4 regions of the Allobosea vestrisii genome follow, and region 3 is predicted to be linked to each of the others. Evidence: predicted binding sites of a transcription regulator. Region 3 holds the regulator's gene; each other region holds the start of a gene.

Region 1 (4,185 bases), 900 kb from region 3:
CGCTCTCGGTCAATATCCCGGCCGGCGTCGAGGACGGCACCCGCATCCGCCTCGCCGGCGAGGGCGAGGCCGGCTTGCGCGGCGGCCCAGCGGGCGATCTCTACATCTTCCTCTCGATCAAGCCACACGCGATCTTCCAGCGCGACGGCGCCGACCTGTTCTGCCGGGTGCCTATCGGGCTGACCTCGGCGGCGCTGGGCGGCGAGATCGAGGTGCCGACACTGAACGGTGAAAAGGCCCGGGTGAAAATCCCCGAAGGCACCCAGACGGGCAAGCAATTCCGGCTCAAGGCCAAGGGCATGAGCGTGCTGCGCTCGCGCGAGATGGGCGATCTCTACATCCAGGTCCTGGTCGAGACGCCGCAGAAGCTCACTGCCCGGCAGCGTGAGTTGCTGATGGAGTTCGAGCGTGAGAGCTCCGGCGCCACCCATCCGGAGACCGCCGGCTTCTTCGGTCGGGTCAAGGATTTCCTCGGCGGCCTTGGCGGCGCGGCCTGAGATCAAAAAGACGGGCGCCTTGCGGCGCCCGCCTTTCTTTGATCGGAGGCAATCTTGCGGTCAGGCCTTGTCGATCACCTTCTTGACGGCGTCCTTGGTCTTGCCGACCGCCTGCTGGGCTTCGCCCTTGCGCTCCTGCGCGATGCCCTCGGCCTGCAGCCCGGGCTTGTCCAGCGCCTTGCCGGCGGCCTGTTTGACGTTGCCAGCGGCTTCGTTGGCCATGCCCTTGATCTTGTCGGTCGTGCTGCCCATGGGACGCTTTCCTTCTCGATTGATGCGTAATCGACGCTTTGGCGCCGGTCCGCAGGGAGAACGTCACGGCTGAGCTTTGGTTCCGCCTCTCAGGCGGATGCGTTGGCCTCCGCGATCGCCCGCAGTGCCAGGCCCGTCGCTTCGTCGGCGGGGAAGAATGTCTCCAGCGCCAGCTCGGACAGCGTGACATCGACCGGCGTTCCGAACACCGTCGTGGTCGAGATCAGCGACAGCACACTCTCGCCCAGCCGCAATTGCAGCGGCACGACGATCGGCGGCTCCGCCTCTTCGTGTGATCGGCCCTTCGCGGTCGGAACAGCCGGGACAGGATAGCTCAGCAATTCGGTCAACAGCTCCGCCAGCAGCGGGTCGGCCGTGGCGCGAATCTGCTGGCGCAGCCGGGCGATCAGATGGCCGCGCCATTCGGCGAGGTTGACGATCGCCGGGGCGAGTCCGCGCGGATGCAGGCTGAGCCTGAGCACGTTGACCGGCGGGCGCAGCAAATCGGCGTCCTCGACCAGCGTCAGCAGCGGCGGGATCATCGCGTTCGCCGCGAGCAGGGTCCAATGCCTGTCGATCGCGACGGCCGGGTAGGGCTCGTGCCCCTTGAGCAGCATGTCGATCGCGCTGCGCGCCGCCTGCAGGCTCGGATCCTCCAATGAGCGTTCGAGATAGACCGGGGCATAGCCGGCCGAGAGCAGGAGCGCGTTGCGCTCGCGCAAGGGCACGCCGAGATGCTCGGCGAGGAGCAGGACCATGTCCCGGCTCGGCGCCGAGCGGCCGCTTTCGATGAAGCTGAGATGTTTCTGCGAGATCTCGGCCTCGAGGGCGAGATCGAGCTGGCTGAGACGGCGCAGTTGGCGCCAGTCGCGGATGAGATGCCCGATCACGGGCTGCTGATGCTTGTTCATAGGAGGCAAGCTAGCCGCAGCCGCGCCGCCATCCAATTACCTCTGGCTTAATCGACTGGCCGCCGGGCTTTCGTCAGCATGGCCTCCATCAGCAACCGCCCCGGCTGAGACGGGGCCGAACCGGAGAACGACCATGGCCTTCATTCAGTCCTCGCGTTTCCTGCGCAATGCTCTCGCCCTCGATGCCGCCGCCTGCGCCGCGACCGGCCTGCTGCTCAGCTTCGGCGCAGGCTCGCTCTCCGGCCTGCTCGGCTTCCCGGTGGAGTTCCTGCGCGGTGCCGGCCTCGTGCTCCTGCCTTGCGCCGCCGCGCTAGCCTTCCTTGCCAGCCGGGTACGGCTGCCGCGGCTCGCGGTCTATGCCGTGATCGGCGTCAACATCCTCTGGGTTGCCGACAGTGTGCTGATCCTGGTCGCCGGCTGGTTCGCGCCGACCACGCTCGGCATCGCCTTCGTCCTGGCCCAGGCCGCGGCGGTGGCCGTCGTCACCGAGCTCGAGGTGATCGGCCTGAAGAAGTCGGTCACCGAGGCCACCGGAGCCGAAGCTGCGCTGCACTGACTGCTCGTGCCCCATGTCACGCCGCTGCGGCTCCCGCCGCGGCGGCGTTTGCTTTGCGACGGCTTGTCACGAAACTGTCGCCTGTGCTCACTAGCCGGAAGGCCTGCCTCCTCACCCCGCGGAACAGGACCGTCCCATGCGCAAATCCCTCGTCCTTGCGGCTCTCGCGACGCTCCTCGCCGGCGGCACTGCACTCGCCGAGCCGACTTTCAACCGCATCGCCACCTTCCAGGTGCCGCTGAACCTGCCGGCCGACCGCGACGCGAAAAAGAAGACGGTCGCGGAGATCATCACCGCCAACGAGGCCGGAACGCTGCTCGCCTATACCGACGCCGAGCAGAAGGCGATCGGCCTCATCGACATCACCACGGCGAGCGCTCCCAAGCCCGCCGGCTTCATCCCGGTCGGTGGCGAGCCGACCTCGGTCGTCATCCTCGGCGAGCGCGCCTTTGCCGTCGTCGTCAGCTCCGGCGACAACTTCAAGGAGCCGGCCGGCCATCTCGCCACCATCGACCTGAAGACAAAGCAGGTTTCGGCGAAGTGCGAGCTCGGCGGCCAGCCGGATTCGATTACGCTGACCAAGGACAAGGGCAAGCTCGCCATCGCCATCGAGAACGAGCGCGACGAGAAGCTCAACAAGGGTGACCTGCCGCAGCTCCCCGCCGGCAATCTCACGCTGGTTGGCATCAAGGGCGGCGAGGCCGATTGCGCCTCGAAACAGATCATCGACCTCACCGGCATCGCCGCTGTCGAGCCGAGCGATCCGGAGCCGGAATTCGTCGACGTCAATCAGGACGGCCTCGCCGTGGTGACGCTGCAGGAGAACAACCACCTCGCCGTGGTCGACACCAGGACCGGCAAGCTCGTCGCGCATTTCCCGGCTGGCACCGTCGATCTCACGAACATCGACAAGACCCGCGACGGCCAGATCAAGCCGGTCGAGGAGCTGAAGGGCGTGCGCCGCGAGCCCGATGCCGTGCGCTGGCTCGACAATGACCGCTTCGTCACCGCCAATGAGGGTGACTGGAAGGGCGGCTCGCGCGGGTTCACCATCTTCCGCAAGGACGGCACGGTCGAGTTCGACGCCGGCAATATGGTCGACCACATCGCCATCCGCCTCGGCCACTATCCGGAGCGCCGCTCGGCCGCCAAGGGCAGCGAGCCGGAGGGCATCGAGGTCGGCACCTATGGTGGCGAGCGCCTGTTCTTCGTCGGGCTGGAGCGCGCCTCGCTCGTCCTCGTCTTCAAGGATGAGGGGCCTAGCAAGGCTCCGCGCTATCTGCAGGCGCTGCCGGCGGGCATCGCGCCAGAGGGCCTGCTCGCCATTCCCCAGCGCAACCTCTTCGTCTCCGCCTCCGAGGCCGATCTCGGCGACAAGGGCGGGCCGCGTTCGGCCGTGACGATCTACGAGCGTAGTGAGGCCCCCATCACCTATCCGACCATCGTCTCGGCCGATGTCGATGGCGCGCCGCTTGGCTGGGGCGCGCTCTCCGGTCTTGCCGCGCATCCCGAGCTGCCGGGCCGGCTCTTCAGCGTCACCGACAGCGCCTATACGCCGTCGCGCATTCTTGAGATCGACGCGACGCAGAAGCCGGCGACTATCACCGGCGCGCTCACCGTGACCAAGGACGGCAAGCCCGCTTCCTACGATCTCGAAGCGATTGCGACCCGCGCGGGTGGCGGCTTCTGGCTCGCGTCGGAGGGCGCGCCGGAGCATAAGGAGAAGCCGACGCAGAACCTGCTGCTGCGCGTTTCGGCCAAGGGCGAGGTCGAGGAAGAGATCGCGCTTCCCGAGGAGTTCGCCGCCAAGGCGATCAGCCAGGGCTATGAGGGCGTCGCCGTCACTGGCTCCGGCCAGGACGAGACGGTCTGGATCGCAGTCCAGCGCGAGTGGAAGGACGATCCCAAGGGCAAGGTCAAGATCTTGACCTACAAGCCCTCTACCAAAAGCTGGGGCATCCTCCATTAC
Region 2 (4,185 bases), 1.7 Mb from region 3:
ACGCCGGGAGGCCACTCAGACACTGTGGAAACCGGCATCGACGAGCCTGATCTGGCTGACGAAGCCGGTCTCGGCATCGGTCGCCGAGCCGATCTCGAGCCGGCCGCTGACCGCGACCTTCTGGCCGGCGCTGACCATCGGCGTCGCCGCGCGCATGAACACCACGACGATGTCGACCGGCCAGTCGGCATCCGACTGGCAGAACGGACAGATCGCCAAGGGCTCGCGCGTCAATACGAAGAAATGGCTCTCCGGCTTCAGCGGCGGCGCCATGTAGCCGAGCATCCTGACCGGTTTGCCGCGTAGAAAGGTCGCCCGGTCGGAGAACTGGAAGCCGAGCACGCCGAAGGATTTGTAGAGCCCGTCGAAGGTCAATGTCTCCGCCTCCGCCGCAAATGCGCGCAGCGAGACAGGCAACGCCGCGAGCCCCGTGAGGAGCCCGCGGCGGGAGAGCGTCGGGAGCAGGTGCGGCCGATGCGAGATCATGCGTCCTACCGGATCATAGATCACTTGCCGCCGAGGGCCAGCGCTTCCGCCATCACCCGGAAGACGAAGGTGTTCGGCTTGTGGCCGCGGAAGCGCTCGGCGCCCGGGCCCATGGCAGTGAGCAGCACGTCATCGGCCGCATGGACGCCGGAGTTGGCGTCGAAGGGCAGGTTGCCCTGCTTGCGGGTGGCGAGCGGCCCGGTGCAGTCCTTCTCGTTGGCGATGTTGGTCTTGCCGTCCGGACCCTTCACGGCCGGTACGCGCTCGCCATCGAGATAGGGCCGGCCGGTGTCGCAGGTGTCGGGATAGCTGCCGAAGGCGACAGCGAGGCGGCGCGAGGTGTCGAGCTTGGTCGGGTAGCCGTCGGCATCGCGCGGGCCGTAGTTCGGCGGCAGCGACTCGTTGTAGGTGCCGAGCTTGTCGCGCAGCAGCTGGCCGGGACGATCATCGTCATAGGTGCCGATGATCGAGATCGGATGGGCATGGTCCGGCACGACGATGATCAGCGTGTCGTTGCGATCCCCGGCGAAGTCCTTGGCTGCCTTGACCGCGTTGTCGAGCATGATCGTGTCGAACACCGCGCGCTCCCAGTCGAGCGAGTGGCTGTACTTGTCGATGCGGGCCGATTCCACCATCAGGAAGAAGCCGTCCTGCGCGCCCTTCAGCATCTCGAGCGCAGCCTTGGTCTGCTCGACGACATCCGGCTGATCCGGGAACTTCGAGATCGAGCCCTTCTTGGCGAGGCGCAGGTCGAAAGCGCCGTCGATGTTGGAGGTGTTGTAGAGGCCGAGCAGCTTCTTGGAGCCGCCGGCGACAGCGGCGTTCATCTCGGTCTTGGTGGTGGCGAGCGCGTAGCCCGCTTCCTTGAACTTGGCGATGAAGTCGAGATCGTCGGTGCGCTTGGTGCCCGGGGTCGACTTCGGCAGGAAGTTCGGCGAGCCGCCGCCCATGATCACGTCGGGCTGCACGTCGAAGAACATCTTGACGATGTCGTTGAAGTCCGAGCGGCGGCGGGTGTGGGCGACCATCGCGGCCGGCGTCGCATCCTCGATCTCGGAATTGGTGACGACGCCGATCGCCATGCCGGCGCGCTTGCGCTTGATCACCTCGGAGATGGTCTCGACCTTGGGATGGTCGAGGGTCAGCGCGTTCTTGGCGCAGTAGATGCCGAGCGCATTGACGCAGGATTTGTGGCCGGTGGTGTAGGCGCTGGCGGAATTCGCGCTGTCGGTCACGATCGAGTCGGTGCCCGAGGTCGAGATCAGCGCCATGTTCGGCATGTCGTCGATGGCGAGCTCGCCGCCATACAGCCCCTGCTCCCAGCCCTTCGACAGGATGCGGGCGGCGGTGCGATGCGCGACCGAGAGGCCGTCACCGACGAAGAGGATGACGTTCTTGGCCTTGCGCGCTTCGGTCGCGTAGACGGTCCAGTTGACGGTCGCCTTCTCACTGCCCTGCGTCGCCTCGATGGCGTACTGGCCGGCCGGAAGCTGCGCGCCGCGCAGCCAGAGCGCCGAGTGCTTCTGGCCTTCCTCGTTCTGGACGAACTGGGCCTCGCGGCCGAAGGCCTCGTTCACCGGCTTGCCGTTGATTGTGACCTTAACGTCGGCGGAGGTCGGGGCGTTGGGGAACTCGACCTTGAAGTCGAAGCGCGAGCCTTCGAGAATCTCCGCACGGTTCAGCGGATAGATGGTCTGCGCCGCCGACGGCGCCACACTGGCGAGCATCGCCGCCGCCATCAGCCAAGTTCGCTTCTGCATGATACCTCTCCACCCCAGTGAAAGCCCGGTGGGCGGTCCGTTAGGCGCGCGAGATGACACTATGATTACTGTTTGGCCGAGTGTATTGTAACATTATAACAATACAGTGAGATGAAGACCTGCTGCTTGAACCTGCCGATCAGTCAGGTCATCTCTCGGCAACAAGAACTGTGTGATTTCGCAGCCTGCCTCGCAAGCCGAGGGCTTACGAACCGTACCGGCTCCGATGCTGGGCCGCCGCGCAGAATGGGGACACGGGATGAGCACAGCGAGCGATGCCAGTTTCTGGGACCGGTCGTCACAGAAATATGCCAAGTCGCCGATCTCGGACCAGGCCGGATATGAGTGCACGCTAGAACGGACCCGCGCCCTGTTGAAGCCGGACGACAGGGTGCTGGAACTCGGCTGCGGAACCGGGACGACGGCGTTGCGGCTTGCAAGCGAGGTCGAAAGCTATCTCGCGACGGATATCTCCTCAGGCATGATCGCCATCGCCGAGGAGAAGCGCACAGCCAGCCCGATTGCGGGGCTTGCCTTCCGCGCCGCGACGGCGGAAGCGCTCGCATCCGAGCCGGCCCGGTTCGATGCGGTTCTCGGGTTCAACTATCTTCATCTCGTGCGCGACCTTCCCGGCACGCTGCGCAGCATCCACACACTGCTCGCCCCGGGCGGGTTGTTCATCTCGAAGACAGCCTGTCTCGGCGACATGAACCTGCTCATCCGGCTTGCTTTACCGCTGGCGCGCGCCATTGGCAAAGCGCCCTATGTCAGCGTCTTCCGGGCGCCGGATCTGAAGCAGCTCATATCGGCTGCGGGCTTCGAGATCCTCAATACGGAGAGCCATGCGAGCCGGGGCAAGGACAGCCGTCCCTTCATCATGGCACGCAGGAATTGATCCGGGCGACCCGGACTGCGCGGAGCAATCCGCACTGACCCGCGTTTCGATCCAAGCGAGTTAGCCAGGGCTGCGTCGCTCCTGACAACTACTGACATCCAAAGCCCCTATCAGCCTCGGCCATCGTTCAGGGAAACGCCAAAAGGAACACCGCCATGCTGACCTTCTATCACGCGCCGCAATCGCGCTCGTTCTCGATCCTCTGGCTGCTCGAGGAGCTCGGCCAGCCCTATGAGATGAAGCTCGTCGATATCCGCGCCGAAGGCGGCCCGCCGGAAAGCTATCGCGCTGTCCAGCCGCACAAGAAGGTGCCGGCGATCGTGCATGACGGCACCACCGTCACCGAGCGCGCCGCGATCTGCCTCTATCTCACCGAGCAGTTCCCCAATGCCGGGCTCGCTCCCGCCATCGGCGATGCCGACCGCCCGAGCTTCCTGACCTCGCTGGTCTATACCGACGCCGTGCTCGACCCGATCATCGCGACCTCCGTCCACAAATACCAGTACGAGGCGCGCGGCTTCTCCTTCGGCTCGCATGCCGACACCGTCGCCAATCTCGCAAAGAAGCTCGGCGAGCACCCCTATGCCGCCGGCGAGCGCTTCACCGCCGCCGACACCCAGCTCGGCGCCGGCATCCATTTCGGCATGAACATCGTCGGCGTGCTGCCGCGCCTGCCGGTGTTCGAAGCCTATATGGCGCGGATGATCGAGCGCCCCGCCCTGCAGCGGACCATGCAGAAGGACGGCACGCTCGAGCCCGGCCAAGTACCCTGAGCAAGCTGCCCTGAGCCCAGTCACTCCTCCTTGAAGCCGTAGTCCGGAATGCCCTGCTCGTTGCCGTAATATTTATATGGCAGGAACTTGCCGGACATGGCGATCCTGACCCGGTCGCCCTTGGGGTTCGGCTCGCGCTCGAAGGCGATGTTGAAGTCGATCGCCGACATGATGCCGTCGCCGAACTCCTCCTCGATCAAGGCCTTCCAGGCGGGGCCGTTGACCATCACCATCTCGTAGAAGCGGTAGATCAGCGGGTCGGTCGGCGGCA
Region 3 (4,185 bases):
CCGGTGCGGCCGACACCGGTCTGGATCTCGTCGAAGATCAGCATCAGACCGTGCTCGTCGCAGAGCTCGCGCAGCTGCTTGAGGACACGCATCGGCACCGAGCGCAGGCCGCCCTCGCCCTGGATCGGCTCGATCATAAGCGCAGCCGTCTCGGGCCCGATCGCCGCCTTCAGCGCGGTCTCGTCGTCGAAGGGCACCTGGTCGAAGCCGTCGACCTTCGGACCAAAGCCGTCGATGTATTTCTGCTGGCCGCCGGCGGCGATGGTCGCAAGCGTGCGACCATGGAAGGCGCCCTCGAAGGTGACGATCCGATAGCGCTCGGGATGGCCTTTCGCGGCGTGGTACTTGCGCGCCATCTTGATCGCGCACTCGTTCGCCTCGGCGCCCGAATTGGTGAAGAAGACGCGTTCGGCGAAGGTCGCCTCGCAGAGCCGGCGCGCCAACTTCTCGCCCTCGGGCATCGTGTAGAGGTTCGAGGTGTGCCAGATGCGCTGCGCCTGCTGGGTCAACGCCTCGACCAGATGCGGATGGGCGTGGCCGAGCGAATTGACGGCGATGCCGGCGCCGAAATCGAGATAACGCTGGCCATCGGCGGTGATCGCCCAAGCACCTTCACCACGCTCGAGAGCGATCGGGGCGCGGGCATAGGTCGGCAGGAGAACAGAGGAAGCGGCGGAAACGGGAGTGGTGCTCATGGAGCGAAATCCTTGCGGCGAAACAGGGAGGAAGCGCGGAACCTCAAGTCGGGAACGGAGATGCGGAGCGCTCGCGGCATGATGCCGGCATGATACGACCCGCCGGCGACATTATCGTCGCTGGCCGTTCCCGCCGTCTCGTCGCGCGTCAAGCCGCATTGATGGAAAGTCCCGATCGCTCAAAAACATAAGCGCCGCCCGATAGGGGCGGCTGCGTGATGCGACTATGCAAAACCGTCCCTGCCCTGTCAATCGCAGCTGACCTCGCGGCAGGCGACCGGGCCTGAACTCAGCCCTCATCCTGAGGAGCCGCATAGCGGCGTCTCGAAGGGTGCTTCAGGAGGCTCCCGAACCGGCTGGAACATCCTTCGAGACGCAAGCTGCGCTTGCTCCTCAGGATGAGGGCTCAAGCTTCATCTGCAATTGCCCCGACCTCACGGCAGCGTTGCCGATTAGACTCACCGTCTCGCCGTCTGCAGTGATTGGCTGGGGAAAAGCCGGATTACGATTCGGCGACTCTTGTGGCCGAGTCAGGCCATATTGTATGGTCCTCTTCGTCAGATACGACATCTCGTGCGGCGTCTCCAGTATCGTCAGTCCCGGGCGTAACGGCTTCCGTTCAGCAACGGAGGCTGCCGGTATCGGATTCCGCCATGATCTTTCCCTATGCCTCGCCGGCCAGCCGGCGGGACATGACGAAGACAGGTGCAACTCCATGACCGAAGCCGGAGCCTGGACCGAGGAACGCGTCGAGCTGCTCAAGAAGCTCTGGAACGACGGCCTGAGCGCAAGCCAGATCGCGGCGGAGCTCGGCAGCGTCACGCGCAACGCCGTCATCGGCAAGGTGCATCGCCTTGGGCTGTCGGGCCGCGCCAAGAGCCCGGGCTCGGCAACGCCGCGCCCGCGCAAACCGATAGCCCGCCCGCCAAGCCATCCCGCTGGCCACCACAGCAGCGGCGGCGCCGGCCTGACCCGCGGCAATACCGCACTTGCCCCGCAGTTCGCTCCGGAGATCGAAGCCGAAGCGCAGGTCGCGCGCGAGCCGGCTCCGTCCGAGGACGTGGTCGTGCCGTTCTCCGAGCGGGTCACGATCATGGAGCTGCGCGAATATATGTGCCGCTGGCCGATGGGCGACCCGACCACGCCGGAGTTCCGCTTCTGCGGCGGACGTTCGGCGACCGGAATGCCCTATTGCGCCTACCATGCCCGCATCGCCTACCAGCCGGCCGCTGACCGCCGCCGCGACCGCAAGATCATTCGCGCCTGACGACAGCGAAGCACTCGAACAGAAAAGCCGGCCGCGAGGCCGGCTTTTTTCATGAGCGCTCGCCTCGCAGAAGCAGCGTCAGCTGCGCGCGAATGTTTCGTCAAAGGCGTAACCGGCGCCGCGCACGGTGCGCAACGGGTCCTTGGCATTGGCCGGCGTGATCGCCTTGCGCAGGCGCCCGACATGGACGTCGACGGTGCGCTCATCGATGTAGACATCGCGGCCCCAGACAGCATCGAGCAGCTGAGCCCGGGAATAGACCCGGCCCGGCGCCTGCATCAGGAATTCGAGCAGGCGGAACTCGGTCGGCCCGAGATGCAATTCGGCGCCGGCCCGGCGGACGCGCCGTGTCGTGCGGTCGAGCTCGAGATCGCCGGCGGCAAGCAGCCCGGCGACATGGCCGGGTTTGGCGCGGCGCAGCAGCGCCTGGATGCGGGCGATCAGCTCCGGCAGCGAGAACGGCTTCACGACATAATCGTCGGCGCCGGTGGCGAGGCCGCGCACGCGCTCGGTCTCCTCGCCGCGGGCGGTCAGCATGATGATCGGCACGCGCTCGGTGTCGCGCCGCGTGCGCAGGCGCCGGCAGAGCTCGATGCCGGAGAGGCCGGGCAGCATCCAGTCGAGCAGCACCAGATCCGGCGTGTGATCGCGCAGATGCAATTCGGCGTCGTCGCCGCGCGCCACGCTGTCGACCTCGAAGCCTTCGGCCTCGAGATTGTAGCGCAGGAGCAGGGTCAGCGGCTCCTCGTCCTCGACGATCAGGATGCGTGCGGGCATGTCTAGCGTCCGTTCAGGCGCGCGCCCGCTCAGCCATTGGCCGAGGCGGGCAGGTCGACGAGGATGTTGGTGGTATCGAGCTTCGGCCGGGTCTCGTCGATCGACTGACCGGTGACGAGGTAATGGATGGTCTCGGCGATGTTGGTGGTGTGATCGCCGATGCGCTCGACGTTCTTGGCGCAGAACAGGAGATGCGTGCAGAAGGTGATGTTGCGCGGGTCCTCCATCATGTAGGTCAGGAGCTCGCGGAACAGCGAGGTGTAGAGCGCGTCGATCTCGTCGTCGCGGCGCCAGACATCCATCGCCTTCTGCTCGTTGCTCGCCGCATAGGCGTCGAGCACGTCCTTGAGCTGGGCCTGGACCAGGCGGCTCATATGCTCGAGGCCGACGACGGCGCGATGCGGCGGCGAGAACTGGCCGGAGATCGCGACGGCGCGCTTGGCGATGTTCTTGGCGAGGTCGCCGACGCGCTCGATATCGGCCGCGATGCGGATCGCCGAGATCAGCTCGCGCAGGTCGTTGGCGAGCGGCTGGCGCCGGGCGATGGTCAGCACCGCCTTCTCCTCGACATCGCGCTGGAGATTGTCGAGGCGCTGGTCGGCACTGATGATCTTCTGGGCGAGCGCAGTGTCGCGGCGCACCAGCGCCACGGTCGAGTCGCCGAGCATGCGCTCGGACATGCCGCCCATCTCGGCGAGGCTGCGGCGCAGGCCCTCGAGATCGGCGTCGTAGGAGCGGACGATATGGTCGGACATCGGGGCGTATCCTGTGACGGAGGCGAGCGGACTTGCGGGTGTCAACCGAAGCGGCCGGTGACGTAGTCCTGCGTCTGCTTCTTGTGCGGGTTCATGAAGATCGTGTTGGTGGCGGCGAACTCGATGACTTCACCGAGATACATGAAGGCGGTATACTGCGAGATGCGCGCCGCCTGCTGCATGTTGTGCGTGACGATGACGATGGTGAAGTCGGTCTTGAGCTGCTCGAGCAGGTCCTCGATCTTGCCGGTCGAGATCGGGTCCAGCGCCGAGGTGGGCTCGTCGAACAGGATGACCTCGGGCTTCTGCGCGATGGTACGGGCGATGCACAGGCGCTGCTGCTGGCCGCCGGACAGGCCCATGCCGGAGCTCTTCAGCTTGTCCTTGACCTCGTCCCAGAGCGCGGCGCGGCGCAGCGCGCCCTCGACGCGATCGTCGAGTTCTGACTTCGGCGGCTTCTCGTAGAGGCGGATGCCGAAGGCGACGTTGTCGTAGATCGACATCGGGAACGGCGTCGGCTTCTGGAAGACCATGCCGATGCGCGAGCGCAATTCGTTCACGTCGACGTTGTTGGAGATGATGTTGCGGCCGTCGAGCAGGATTTCGCCGGTCGCCTTCTGCTCGGGATAGAGCGAGTAGATGCGGTTGAAGATGCGCAGCAAGGTCGACTTACCGCAGCCGGACGGGCCGA
Region 4 (4,185 bases), 210 kb from region 3:
CAATTGCATGATGTCGAGGGCGAAGCGCTCGAGCGTCTCGATGTCGATCTGGAAGAGCTCGTCGCGCGGGAAGGCGTCGAGCACGTTGTAGAGCGCGCGGCCGGAATAGCTCGACGGATCGAATCCGGTGCTTTTCAGCACGCGCGCCACCTTGAGACGCAGATAGGGAATGGAGCGGGCGGTGCCGGTATAAGCGTTCGAGGTCAGAAGGCCGACGATGCGCAGTTCGCCGTCGAGCCGGCCATCGGGGGTGAAGAGCTTGATCCCGACATAGTCGAGATGGACCCGGCGGTGGACGCGGCTCTTGACGTTGGCCTTGGTGATGATCAGCGCCTGGGGCTTGGCCAGGAAGGCGCGAATCTCCGGCGTCATCACCACAAGCTCGCGATTCTTGCGCAGCACCCGCACATCTGGGTCGCGCAGGATGCCGAGGCCGGAGGAATCGACCGGATCGGCGGCGGTGTCGCCGCCGGCGAAGCGATAGGCGCGCACGCCGAGCAAGGTGAAATTGTCGCTGGCGATCCATTCGAGGAAGTTCAGCGCCTCGGTGACCTCGTCCTCCGGCAGCGGCGGCGGATTGGCGCGGTAGGACTGGATCACCTCGGTGATGCGGCCGCGCATCGCGGCCCAGTCGTCGACGGCGAGCCCGACATCGACATAGACGCGCGCAAGCCCGGTGGCGAGCCGCTCGCGCGCCTCGGCCGTGTCGATCCGGTCGAGATGAATATGGATCAGGCTCTCGCGGCGCGTGCCCTCGACGGCGCGGCCCGAGGCCTCGCCGGCGAGCGACTGGAAGGTGCCGTCGTCCTTGCGCACCACGGCGAGGATGGGATGGGCGACGAGACGTGGCTCGTAGCCCTGCTCGGCCAGTTCGGCGAGGGTGGAATCGAGCAGGAACGGCTTGTTGTCGTTGACGACCTCGAGGATCGTGATCTGGCGCTCGCGCCCATCCTCCTTCACCGCCTCGTCGCGGAAACGCAGATTGGGCTCGCCCGGCTTGCGTCGGGAGCTCAGATGGGCGTAGGCGGCGTCGGCGGCGCGGGCGAGCAGGTCCGGCGGCAGAGCGACGAGATCCTCGGCGACGGTTCGGCCATAGAGCAGCTTGGGGAATTCCGCTGGCATCGCCGAGCCGAGCTCGCGAGCGGCGGACTCGATTGCGATCACGGCTGCAGCCGTGGCATTCGCTTCCCGCTTGGCCATAGTCGTCTTCCCCCTGCTATTTTGCCGCAGCGATGACATAGCTCACCGGCGGCCGCAACTTTCGTCGTATCGCGACGGCCAGATTGCACCAATATGACGCAGCCGCGGCAGCACAGGCCGATCTGCGCCGATAGCAGCGCGAGGAGTGCAGAGATGACGAAGAAGCATGACAAAGCGATGGTGGGCGAAGTTCCTGCGAAGCAGGACGCGCCGCCGGCCGTGATGGCGCTCGCGCTGCCGCAGGCCGAGCTGTCGCAGGAGATGCAGGCCTATTTCGCCAAATGCGAGGAGAAGCTCGGCTATGTCCCGAACGTTCTGCTGGCCTATGCGCATGATGACGCCAAGCTCCAGGCCTTCGCCACCTTCTACAATGACCTGATGCTGGCGCCGTCCGGCCTGTCGAAGCTCGAACGCGAGATGATCGCGGTCGCGGTCTCCAGCGTGAACCGCTGCTATTACTGCCTCACGGCGCATGGCCAGGCGGTGCGGCAGCTCTCCGGTGATTCGGTCCTCGGCGAGATGATGGTGATGAACTATCGCGCAGCGCAGCTTTCGCCGCGCCATCGCGCCATGCTCGATTTCTCGGTGAAGCTGACCGAGACACCGCACGAGATCGAGGAGGAAGACCGGGAAGCCCTGCGCAAGGCCGGCTTCGGCGAGCGCGACATCTGGGATATTGGGGCGGTCGCCGCCTTCTTCAACATGTCGAACCGGATCGCCTCGGCGGTCGATATGCGACCCAATCCCGAATATCACAGCGCGTCTCGATAAGCGGCGACCAAAAGAAAAACGGCCGGCGGAAGCCGCCAGCCGTGAGTTGGCCTAGACCAAGTGGCCCGACCCGCCGCAGCGCCGGAGGGGCTGGGGGGCTGACGTGTCCAGAGCCGGACAGGTCGGGCCGTCTAGGCAACGAATCGGAGTTGAATGCCGCAACGGGGCGCTCGCTTGGCGCAAGCGCGGCGAAATCATGGCAATTGCGATGAAGGTGTAGGCGCGGTCATCAAGCTGTCTTGCCAGCGCTGGGGGGCAGGCGCATCATCCCTTGCTGGACAACGGCAGGTATGAAGAGGAGGAGCGATGAGCGAAAGCGAAACTCCGCCAGCGCAGCGAGCGGGTGCGGTCGTCGCCTTTCCGGCCGCTGCCGCGCCCTGTTCCGTCACCTTCGACCGCCGTGAGCTAAACGAACTGCTCAACCTTTATGGCCGGATGGTCGCGGCCGGCGAGTGGCGCGACTACGCCATCGATTTCCTGCGCAACAAGGCGCAGTTCTCGGTTTTTCGCCGCGCAGCCGAGGTGCCGCTCTACCGGATCGTCAAGGACCCGTCGCTGGCGAGGCGACAGGGTACCTATTCGGTGGTGACCGCGACCGGGCTGATCCTGAAGCGCGGAGCTGAGCTCGGCCGGGTGCTCAAGGTGCTCGACAAGCGTTTGAGCGTGGTGAGCTGATCTCGCGCTTTCCCACGACGAGGTAAGCGCAAAAAAAAGCCCCGGCCTTGCGGCCGGGGCTTCGGGTTTTCAGGCTTCCGCCCTATCACTCCTGCTTGGAGCCGAAGAGCGAGAGCAGCATCTGGAACATGTTGACGAAGTTCAGGTAGAGCGACAGGGCGCCGTTCACCGAGAGCTTCGCGGCCGACTCGGAGTCCATGTCCGAGTACAGATACATTTCCTTCAGGCGCTGCGTATCCCAGGCGGTCAGGCCAGCGAAGACCAGCACGCCGATCACCGAGATGGCGAAGGACAGAGCGCTCGAGGCCAGGAAGATGTTGACGACCGAGGCGATCACGAGGCCAATCAGGCCCATGATCAGGAAAGAGCCGATGCCCGACAGCGACTTCTTCGTGGTGTAGCCGAACAGGCTGAGGCCAGCGAAGGAGGCCGCCGTGATGAAGAACACCTTGGCGATCGATTCACCGGTGAAGACGACGAAGATCGAGGACAGCGAGACGCCCATCACCGCCGCGAAGGCGAAGAACATGGCGCGGGCCGTCGACGAGCTCATGCTCTCGGCCTTGAACGAGAAGAAGAAGATGAAGGCCAGCGGAGCCAGCATCACCACCCACTTCAGTGGGCTAAGGTAGAGCGCCTGGCCAAGCGGCGTCAGCGCGGTGACCTTGCCCGAGGGCGAGTAGCCGGCAATCGCCAGCATCGAGATGCCGATCGCCATCAGGCCGGTGATGGCCAGGCCGATCGTCATGTTGTTGTAGACGCCGAGCATGAACGAGCGCAGGCCCTGGTCCAGCTCAGCAGCGCTGGTCTGCTGTGCGCGGCCGGCACCCCAGACTTGAGCGTTGCGGTCGAAATCGCTCATGGAGAGAATTCCCCTTGAAACCTTGCCGGGCGGACATCGCCCTTGCGACGCCCACCGTCGCGCACCATCGTGGCGACAGTGCGAAATATGAGGGGGAACGAGCGGTCTTACAAGGGGCCAGCATGGTTAGCGGCGTCACCGGCATAGAAATTCGCTTGCCGAGCCATGCAACATTACCGTCAGTTCATGTTTATGCCTGACAGCGGTGAGTCAGAACTCATAAATTCCTCAGATGAGAAGCCGGCGCTTTCGATAGTATCTGCAGGGTTCCGACCAATCCGAACACGACGGTGACCACGACGGCCGCAGTCGCGGCGATAATAGCGCCCGTTGGATCGGGAACGAAATCTATCTTCATCACTTGCGTGACGACGCCCCAGCCGGCTGCGGCACCTGCCAGGAGCCCGAACAGGGCTGAAACGACGCCGATGCCTGCGTATTCGAGGACGTACGACGAAAGTATGAAGCGGCGAGTGGCGCCCAGCGTCTTCAGGATCATCGCGTCATAGAGCCGCGCCCTCTGCCCGGCGGCCAGCGCGCCAGCGAGAACCAGCAGGCTGGCGCTGATGGCGAGGCCCGAGGCGCCGCGAATCGCGCCGGCAAGCTGGCCGACAATGGTGTTGACCGCTTCGAGCGCGTCCTTGACCCGGACCGCCGTCACTGCCGGGAAGGAAACC

What was found. The regulator PhoB, encoded in region 3, activates phosphate uptake and scavenging genes when phosphate is short. The targets are predictions, from matches to a motif close to TGTCATNNANCTGTCAT.
Region 1: QO058_RS21170 (esterase-like activity of phytase family protein) is a predicted target of PhoB. The motif match lies at 2,281-2,297, and genes of this name have one in related genera.
Region 2: QO058_RS08295 (alkaline phosphatase) is a predicted target of PhoB. The motif match lies at 2,300-2,316, and genes of this name have one in related genera.
Region 4: QO058_RS15835 (DUF2794 domain-containing protein) is a predicted target of PhoB. The motif match lies at 2,196-2,212, and genes of this name have one in related genera.

The regions. Positions count from the first base shown of each region.
Region 1 covers NZ_CP126307.1:4,295,269-4,299,453, forward strand. Annotated here, with positions in the region: gene dnaJ (molecular chaperone DnaJ) at 1-497, shown strand, start outside; gene QO058_RS21155 (CsbD family protein) at 558-749, opposite strand; gene QO058_RS21160 (helix-turn-helix domain-containing protein) at 839-1,660, opposite strand; gene QO058_RS21165 (hypothetical protein) at 1,794-2,216, shown strand; gene QO058_RS21170 (esterase-like activity of phytase family protein) at 2,353-4,185, shown strand, end outside.
Region 2 covers NZ_CP126307.1:1,668,462-1,672,646, forward strand. Annotated here, with positions in the region: gene QO058_RS08285 (ABC transporter ATP-binding protein) at 1-2, opposite strand, end outside; gene QO058_RS08290 (hypothetical protein) at 16-486, opposite strand; gene QO058_RS08295 (alkaline phosphatase) at 507-2,246, opposite strand; gene QO058_RS08300 (class I SAM-dependent methyltransferase) at 2,506-3,141, shown strand; gene QO058_RS08305 (glutathione S-transferase family protein) at 3,297-3,914, shown strand; gene cynS (cyanase) at 3,935-4,185, opposite strand, start outside.
Region 3 covers NZ_CP126307.1:3,396,516-3,400,700, reverse strand. Annotated here, with positions in the region: gene QO058_RS16870 (aspartate aminotransferase family protein) at 1-695, opposite strand, end outside; gene QO058_RS16865 (GcrA family cell cycle regulator) at 1,411-1,962, shown strand; gene phoB (phosphate regulon transcriptional regulator PhoB) at 2,041-2,739, opposite strand; gene phoU (phosphate signaling complex protein PhoU) at 2,769-3,494, opposite strand; gene pstB (phosphate ABC transporter ATP-binding protein PstB) at 3,536-4,185, opposite strand, start outside.
Region 4 covers NZ_CP126307.1:3,187,797-3,191,981, reverse strand. Annotated here, with positions in the region: gene QO058_RS15845 (NAD-glutamate dehydrogenase) at 1-1,200, opposite strand, end outside; gene QO058_RS15840 (peroxidase-related enzyme) at 1,378-1,971, shown strand; gene QO058_RS15835 (DUF2794 domain-containing protein) at 2,278-2,646, shown strand; gene QO058_RS15830 (Bax inhibitor-1/YccA family protein) at 2,732-3,508, opposite strand; gene QO058_RS15825 (ABC transporter permease) at 3,726-4,185, opposite strand, start outside.